DNA from 2 places in the Vibrio sp. ED004 genome. Region 2 is predicted to be linked to the other one. Evidence: riboswitches for the same ligand, from Rfam matches in the RefSeq annotation. Region 2 holds a riboswitch; the other holds the start of a gene.

Region 1 (4,391 bases), 920 kb from region 2:
TACATGATATGGCTGCGAATAAGTACCACAAAGAAAACGTGCCAAACTCAAGTAAGCACCAACATTCATTTTTGACCTATTCTTCTTTCTCACAAGTTTGTAAATATTCAAACCGTGCTAGCTATGAAGTGTTAGTTCAACACTCTCCACGTTTATCTCGTGGTCTTCCTGAAAGAGAAGATAGCCTAGAAGAAGCGTACTGGGAAAGATAAGAGACTTTGTTTATCCGATGCGTACGAGTTTATCAAATGCGCATCTATGTTTATAAAGAACATTAAAGGGTAACAAAATATAAAAAAGGCTCCGAAAGGAGCCTTTTTTGTTTCTGAATATATTGAAGCCGTAAATAATACTTTGGTCGACTTAAATATTAATTCTATTGCTAAGTGTGTAATTGATTACCCACTCATTAAACTGAACGCTTAACTTAGATAGCAAACTCTTCTAGAGATTTACCAGCATCTAGCTGTTCTTGGATAGCTGAAGGCGTACGACCTTGACCAGTCCAAGTTTTCTCGTCGCCGTTTGCGTCTACATATTTGTATTTCGCTGGGCGAGGAGCGCGTTTAGCTTTAGTTGTTTTAGATTTTGCTTCGCCAGAAAGAGCTGCAATAAGATCTGCAACATCAATTCCGTCTTTTGCAATTTGTTCAGCGATAGCAGAAAGCTTAGCTTCTTGTTCTGCTTTAGCTGCACGTTCTTCAGCTTCAGACTCTTGACGCTCTTGTACAACAATAGTTAGCTTGTCTAGCGCTTCTTCTAGTTGCTCAAGAGTTAATTCACGTGAGAATGCGCGAAGGCTACGGATATTTAATAGAGTTTTTGTTAATTCAGACATGATATTTTCCATCAAGGTAAACTAAATAATCATCCTAATAATAAACAGAGCTTAGGAATAAAACAAATAGTATTTCTTCTATTACATATTTAAATATAAAAATGAGATGAATAGTTGAAATTTCAAAGGCACATTTCTATCGAATTTATAATAATTATTAAGATTATCTTAAAAACTGATATGTGACAGGTGGAGTAATTAACTTGTGTAGACTATTCTTCTATTGATTAGTTCATTAACAAAAAGCTATTTTTCTCGGAATGATATGTTGCATTGTTGCTCTTGATGAGTACAATTGCGGCTACCTGATGCGATGCCTTGGTTAATTTGTTGTTAAACTCTGGTTTACACGGTTAATAATGTTATCGCACGTAGAGGTGCAATTATAAAAAGTAACTTCCGTTGGGGTGATGCCAATGAACGGGAATGAAAGGTGTAATTGCCGAAGTAAATTGTATATCTAAGCAATTTGCTGGGGTTGTGCTCAATAGGTACAACACTGCCATAGTCTTAATTTTAAACTATGGAGCGCTACTGTAGGGTTGGGTGAAGTGTTCACTTCCCTTTCGCTTAGTTCAACATGAACTTGATAAGCCGTATCAAGTTTGTCTGCAGTAGATCTCTAGCCAAATAAAAAACTGGTTTTTGAAGATCATGAATTTAATAGATTTTGCAACATCGCCTTTATCTTTGCTTCCGCCCCTTGTGGCTTTAAGTCTTGCTATTGTTACCCGCCGTGTATTGGTTTCTTTGGGTGTCGGTATCATCATGGGTGCTATCTTACTTGCTGACTATTCAGTAGGTAATGCAGCGAGCTACGTGTTTACTAAAGCATCTGGTGTTTTCATCGAAGATGGTGGCATCAACACTTGGAACATGAGCATCATCGCATTCCTAATCATTCTTGGAATGACAACTGCACTATTAACACTGTCTGGTGGTACTCGTGCATTCGCTGAGTGGGCTCAGTCTCGCGTTAAAAGCAAACGTGGTTCAAAACTACTTGCTGCTTTCCTAGGTGTATTCATCTTTGTTGATGATTACTTCAACAGCTTAGCGGTAGGTGCAATCTCTCGCCCTGTAACAGACCGTTTCTACGTATCTCGCGCTAAGCTTGCTTATATTCTCGATTCTACTGCTGCTCCAATGTGTGTGATCATGCCGGCTTCTAGCTGGGGTGCTTACATCATTACTATTATTGGTGGCATCTTAGTAACACACGGTGTGACTGAATATTCTGCACTGGGCGCTTACGTTCGTCTTATTCCAATGAACTTCTACGCTGTGTTTGCACTATTAATGGTGTTCGCAGTGGCTTGGTTCGGTCTAGATGTTGGTAAGATGCGTGAGCATGAAATCGAAGCATCTCAAGGCCGTGGTTTTGAAGGTGACAACGATCAAAAGCAAGCTCACGATCTAAACGAAGAGCTAGATATCGAAGAAAGCGAAAACGGTTCAGTTTCTGATCTTGTTATGCCAATCGTATCGCTGATTGTAGCGACAGTTGCTGCAATGCTTTACACAGGTGGTCAAGCGCTGGCTGCTGATGGCCAAGCATTTAACCTTCTAGGTGCATTCGAAAACACGGATGTTGGTAAGTCTCTTGTTTACGGTGGTGTTATCGGCTTACTAGTGGCACTAGCGACTGTATTCAAGCAAAAGCTATCTATGGCTGATATCGCAAGAACAATGTGGATCGGTGCTAGCTCTATGTTTGGCGCGATTCTGATTCTTGTGTTTGCATGGACTATCGGTTCTGTAATCGGAGACATGAAAACGGGTTCTTACCTATCATCTCTAGTAACAGGCAGCATTGATTACCACTGGCTACCGGTTATGTTGTTCCTTCTAGCGGGCGTTATGGCGTTCTCTACAGGTACATCTTGGGGTACATTCGGCATCATGTTACCAATCGCGGGTGATATGGCAGCAGCATCGGATATCGCACTGATTCTTCCTATGCTAAGTGCGGTTCTAGCGGGTGCAGTATTTGGTGACCACTGTTCTCCAATCTCAGATACGACGATTCTGTCTTCTACTGGTGCTCGTTGTAACCATATCGACCACGTATCGACTCAGCTTCCATACGCGTTGTCTGTAGCGTTCGTATCGTGCATTGGTTTCATCACTCTAGGTATGACATCTTCAATTGGCATCGCATTTGGCGCAGCGTCTCTAACGTTTGTTGCTGTATGCTTTGCATTGGCTTACTTCTCTCGCTGCAAGATGGCGACGTGCAAAAGCTAAAACTGAAAGTTAATCAGTAAACTATCAGGGAGGCGTTTGCCTCCCTTTTTTGTTTGCCCAGCGAAGCTGGCAAACCCGTTAGGTTGAAAGAAACCTGAATCACCCCGACTGAGGGGAAGATAATCCGAATCGCAAGGGCGTTGCTGGCTAACGGCAGGGTCTGAAGGAAGCGATAGGAAGTTAACAGTACACAACGCAAGTAAACCTGCTTCGGCAGTATAGGTGGGTAAGCGTCCGAAATAGCGCGAAGCCCTATACTCAGTCAGACCTATGCTGTGCTTGAGGGTGGCATTGTTAACAGGGAGCCAGTGCAGTAACTGGGGAAGCCTGACACCACATCCAAAGTCTGGAAGCACAAACTCGAAGCGAAAGCTAAGAGCTGTGTTGGTGCGAGGTGGCAGATGAATCCGTAGTAGTGAGTAAGGCTAAGCCCGAGAAGCCCAGTAATGGTGTGGAGGAGAAAACTTAGCTGACCATCAGCATCAAGTCTGATGGAGCACTGAAATGCCAAAAGCACTCAGTGCTGCGAAGGGAGGAAGTACACTTTAAGTCTGTGATGAACAGATGTTTTTTTCAGTGATACCCAAACCGAATCGCTATCGGGGTATTCCTAGTTTGGTTGATTGTGGAAGCAAGATACTGAGCTAAGAAACCGTATAGGGGAGTAACTCTGACACACTTCAGTAAATTGCCATTGAGCTAGAAGGCTGAATAGCAGAGAGAAATAACACCCACACTGGACATGAAACACTTGTCCCCACACAGCACACAACCCAAGGAGAGAAAGTGCGAGTTTATTACAGTTTATATGGTCATCTGCTCAACAAAGAGAGGCTGTATAAAGGGTTTAAAAAGGTAAAGAAAGCGAAAGGCGCGGCTGGAATAGATGAGCAGAGCCTGAGCGACTACGCTGAAAATCTGAGTGATAACCTCGATCAACTCTCTCTGAACTCAAAACCAAGCAATACAAACCTCAGCCAGTCAAACGAGTAGAGATACCCAAAGAAGACGGAGGGGTACGATTGCTTGGGATCCCAACCGTTAGGGACAGAGTTGTCCAACAAGCACTCAATGATATCCTCACCCCCATCTTCGAAGAGCAATTTCACCCATCAAGTTTTGGGTATAGACCGAATCGAAGTTGTCACGATGCAATCAACAAATCCACGATGTTTATCCGCCGATACGGATTACAGCACGTCGTAGATATGGACTTGTCGAAGTGCTTTGACAAACTCGACCATGAGTTGATCCTCAAGAGCATCAGAAGGCGAGTCACAGATAGCAGCGTGTTAGAGCTGATAAA
Region 2 (4,391 bases):
GTAAAGCGGATTGGATTGGTGGTTTTGCGGTAACTGGCGGTATTGGAGAGCGTGAACTCGCAGATGAATATAAAGCGAATGGCGATGATTACAATGCCATCATGATTCAAGCGGTTGCTGATCGATTGGCTGAAGCATTCGCGGAGTACCTGCATAAAGAAGTGAGAAAGGATATTTGGGGTTACTCGCCAGATGAAGACTTATCGAACGATGATTTGATTCGCGAGAAATACCAAGGAATTCGTCCTGCTCCAGGTTACCCTGCTTGCCCAGAGCATACCGAGAAAGGTACGTTGTGGGAGTTAATGGACGTTGAGAAAGCGATTGATATGTCCTTAACGTCGAGCTATGCGATGTGGCCTGGTGCTTCTGTGTCTGGTATGTATTTTTCACACCCAGATGCTCGATACTTTGCTATTGCACAGATTCAACAGGATCAAGTGGATAGCTATGCCGATCGTAAAGGCTGGGGTATGTTGGAAGCTGAGAAGTGGTTAGGTCCAAACATCAATTAGTTTGGTTCTATAGAGAACTTTGATTCGTAAAGTAAAAAGAGAAAGGGTTGCTTATTAGCAACCCTTTTTGTATTTGTGATTTAGTTATCTATCAGTCGGTGATAAATGGACTTTCTACTCAAATAACTCTTGGTGAAGTTTCTGAATCGCTAACTTAGAAACAGACTCATTTAGCAGGAAGCACAGGTTATGAGGGCTTGCGCCGTAACAAATCATACGCAGATTAAAATCTTCTAGAGTTCCGAATACTTGCTTTGCATAGCCTTTGCTTTCACTCATGTTATTACCAATAAGAGCAACAAGGCACAGGTCATGCTCAATATCGACAGAACACAGTTCTTCAAGCTCAATACGCGCTGCTTCTGGTAATTCAGGAGCACCACCTGATGTATCTGTTTGATCCAGCGTAAGTGAAACGCTGATCTCTGATGTGGTGATCAGATCGACGGAGATCTTATGTTTAGCAAGGATCTCGAACACTTTCGCTAAGAAGCCATAAGCATGGAACATATTAGCACTGCGCAGCGTAACCATAGTTTGGTTGCAGCGCAGGGCAAGTGCTCTGAACAGAGGAGAGCTTTCTACTTGCTGGCGAATCCAAGTTCCACCTAGCTCTGGTGCTTTCGATGAACCAACAAAAACAGGGATTTGGTGGCGTAGTGCAGGCACTAGTGTTGATGGGTGCAAGATCTTCGCGCCGAAGTTTGCCATTTCCGATGCTTCACTGAAGCTGATTTCTGGGATAGGAGAAGCTTTAGGTGCAATACGTGGATCGGTAGTATAGATACCCGGAACATCAGTCCAGATCTCTAAGCCAATCGCTTGTACAGATTCTGCAATAAGTGCTGCTGAGTAATCGCTGCCACCACGGCCTAATGTAGTGGTGTTGCTTTCGCTATCAGCACCGATAAAACCTTGAGTAACGACAACTTGTTGTTGGCACAGTGGAATCAGTTTATCTTTTGCTAAAGTGGCAATATCTTCTAGCTGTGGTTCTGCTTTTCCGAAATCATCATTGGTGCGCATCACTTCTCGAATATCAAAGCGAACTGCGGGTGTTCCGCGCTCGCGAATTATTTGAGCTAGGATGTGTGTCGACATCAACTCACCACATGCTACAAGGTGATCAGTCAGCTTAGTACTTGCTTGAAATGATGCTGCTTCTGCTGCGCTCGCAATGTCATCAAGAATGTTATGAACTTCTTTTTCGATGCTGATTGGATCCGCAAGTTGGTCAAGAATAGCATTGTGGATGTCAGCTAACTGCGTCATCAATTCTTGGCGGCGAGCTTTGTCCTGAATTCCATTTGCGAGTTCCACAAGCAAGTTGGTCACGCCAGAACACGCGCTACTTACGACCAGTTTCGTATTTGAGTTGTTTTCAATAATGGCAGCACAACGGCTCATTGCTTCAAAGTTGGCGACACTTGTTCCACCAAACTTAGCGACATTAAAAGAACCAGCTACATTAGATGCACTCACGATATATCTCCCACGACTTCCTAAAATAAAATTACGGTTGGGTAATCCAACGTCCGATGTTTTTCGAAGAGAGTTTTAGAGCAAAAAGAGAGGAATTATTAGAATAGTAACCTCAGAAGCTCTTCACCATATAGAAATGGCGACAGTTGAAGGGATTCAGCCCGCTCAACCGACAATAAAGGTCCTGCATCCTTTTATTATCTCGGCACTGCTCCCCATAAATGTTTTGTATTGGAAATGCGGTTCCACAAAACATCTGCCTGGGCAGTGCTCCTCTTCTGCTAGATAGCCATTTCATTGAACGTGTTTGCGGTAACAATGTCAATCCGTAACTTGAGATAATTGAAAAATAATTTTAACAATTATGTGACAGTGGTTTGACCTCAATACTTATGGCTAATTGCTGAGGTAATCAATTTGCTTTAGGGTGGATTGTTCACAACATTAACGTAAGGGATGTACATGTCTAATTTAACACTCACTGCTGCTATCGATAGCTTTTATCCACCACACCGAACGTTAATGGGACCAGGTCCTTCTGATATCTCACCTCAAGTACTGCAAGCTTTGAGTCGTCCAACCATCGGTCATCTAGATCCACTGTTTATTGCGATGATGGATGAGCTAAAACAGCTTCTTAAATACGCTTTCCAAACGGAAAATGAATTTACGATTGCCGTTTCTGCACCGGGTAGTGCAGGTATGGAAACCTGTTTTGTTAACTTGATTGAACCTGGAGAGAAGGTGATCGTTTGCCGTAACGGTGTTTTCGGTGAACGTATGCGCGAGAATGTTGTTCGCTGCGGTGGTGAAGCGATTCTTGTCGATGACGAGTGGGGCAAGCCTGTTTCTGTCGAGAAAGTAGAAAAAGCATTGGCAGAAAACCCCGATGCTGTTGCTGTCGCGTTTGTGCATGCCGAGACATCAACTGGAGCGCTATCGGATGCTCAAGCTATCTCGGCTATTGCTCGTCAGTTTGATGCCTTAACGATTGTTGATGCAGTAACTTCGTTAGGTGGTGTTCCGTTGTTGGTCGATGAATGGCAGCTTGATGCGGTTTATTCGGGAAGCCAGAAATGTCTATCTTGTGTGCCGGGTTTGTCTCCAGTGACTTTCTCTCAGCGTGCTGTCGAGAAAATGAAGGCGCGTCAATCACCAGTACAAAGTTGGTTCTTAGATCAGAGCTTGGTATTAGGTTATTGGAGTGGCGAAGGTAAGCGTAGCTATCACCATACTGCACCTGTAAACAGTCTTTATGCGCTACATGAGTCTCTTGTGCTGCTGAAAAATGAAGGCTTAGATAATGCTTGGTCTCGCCATCACGCTATGCACCAAGAGTTGAAAGAAGGTGTTGAAGCACTAGGATTGAAGTTTGTAGTTGATGAGGAGAGCCGCTTACCACAACTTAATGCGCTTTATTTCCCTGAAGGGATTGATGAAGCAAAAATCAGAACTCAGCTTTTAGAAGAGTATAACCTTGAGATTGGTGCAGGACTTGGTTCTCTAGCGGGCAAAGCGTGGCGTATCGGCCTAATGGGCTATGGTGCGCGAAAAGAGAATGTCGCGTTGTGCCTAAAAGCGCTAAAAGATGTTTTGAAATAGCTGCAATAAACTGAAATTAAAAAAAAAGCGCACGAGAGATCGTGCGCTTTTTTTTGTTTTCAGCCCTAAACCACCTACTTCAGTAGGTGGTTATCATTCAGTTTGGCTTTGCCTGTAGTTCTACCCATGTTAAATGCTCCCTTGATTTTTAGCGAAGTCAAAGAGGACAAATAACATGAGCAGATATAATCAAGCTTCCCACGTATTTTGAGATGTCAATATCACATAGTGTGGACACCAAAGTATCGATTTAGGATTTTGAAAAACAATGTAGGTAAAGAAGTTTATCGATGTATAAACGTTTACTGTAATCAACTTGGATGTGAAGTCGTTGAATTAAACGTTCAAGTTGACCACGTGCACTTGGTAGTAAAAGTTCCGCCTAAGTTATCGATATCCAAGTTGATGGGCGTATTGAAAGGCAAAATAGCTTTAAAACTCTTTAGTAAATTTCCATATTTAAGGAGAAACAAACTCTGGGGTAACCACTTTTGGCAAAGGGGCTATTTTGTCGATAGCGTAGGGGTTAATGAAGAAATCATTCGACGCTATGTAAGACATCAAGAGAAAAAAGAGCGCGTGGAGCAGCAGCAATTGGCGTTGGACTAAACAAAGGCCCCCTTTTAGGGGGCTCACATAAAGCCACCTTCTTTAGAAGGTGGTAATTTACTTTTTCTAAAGATAAGACGCGGAAGTCATACCTCGTTAGTTGCTAACTACTCTGCCGACGAGACGTTGTTCTCAGCTTGAGATATTTTCTTATACTGAACCTTTGAAAAGTCTCTATTAGGG

Evidence for each region. A riboswitch is a leader RNA that binds a small molecule or an ion and turns the genes downstream of it on or off. The one in region 2 is predicted to bind lysine.
Region 1: another riboswitch for lysine. It lies ahead of ITG10_RS13830 (Na+/H+ antiporter NhaC family protein); the one in region 2 lies ahead of lysC (lysine-sensitive aspartokinase 3).

Annotation. Positions count from the first base shown of each region.
Region 1 is NZ_CP066149.1:3,070,741-3,075,131, forward strand. Features, by position in the region: gene ITG10_RS13820 (inosine/guanosine kinase) at 1-212, shown strand, start outside; gene ITG10_RS13825 (H-NS family nucleoid-associated regulatory protein) at 428-838, opposite strand; lysine riboswitch at 1,203-1,380, shown strand; gene ITG10_RS13830 (Na+/H+ antiporter NhaC family protein) at 1,493-3,085, shown strand; partial or broken gene ltrA (group II intron reverse transcriptase/maturase) at 3,872-4,391, shown strand, end outside.
Region 2 is NZ_CP066149.1:2,150,515-2,154,905, forward strand. Features, by position in the region: gene metH (methionine synthase) at 1-515, shown strand, start outside; gene lysC (lysine-sensitive aspartokinase 3) at 630-1,997, opposite strand; lysine riboswitch at 2,106-2,283, opposite strand; gene ITG10_RS09815 (alanine--glyoxylate aminotransferase family protein) at 2,460-3,599, shown strand; partial or broken gene tnpA (IS200/IS605 family transposase) at 3,775-4,208, shown strand; gene ITG10_RS09825 (PglL family O-oligosaccharyltransferase) at 4,316-4,391, opposite strand, start outside.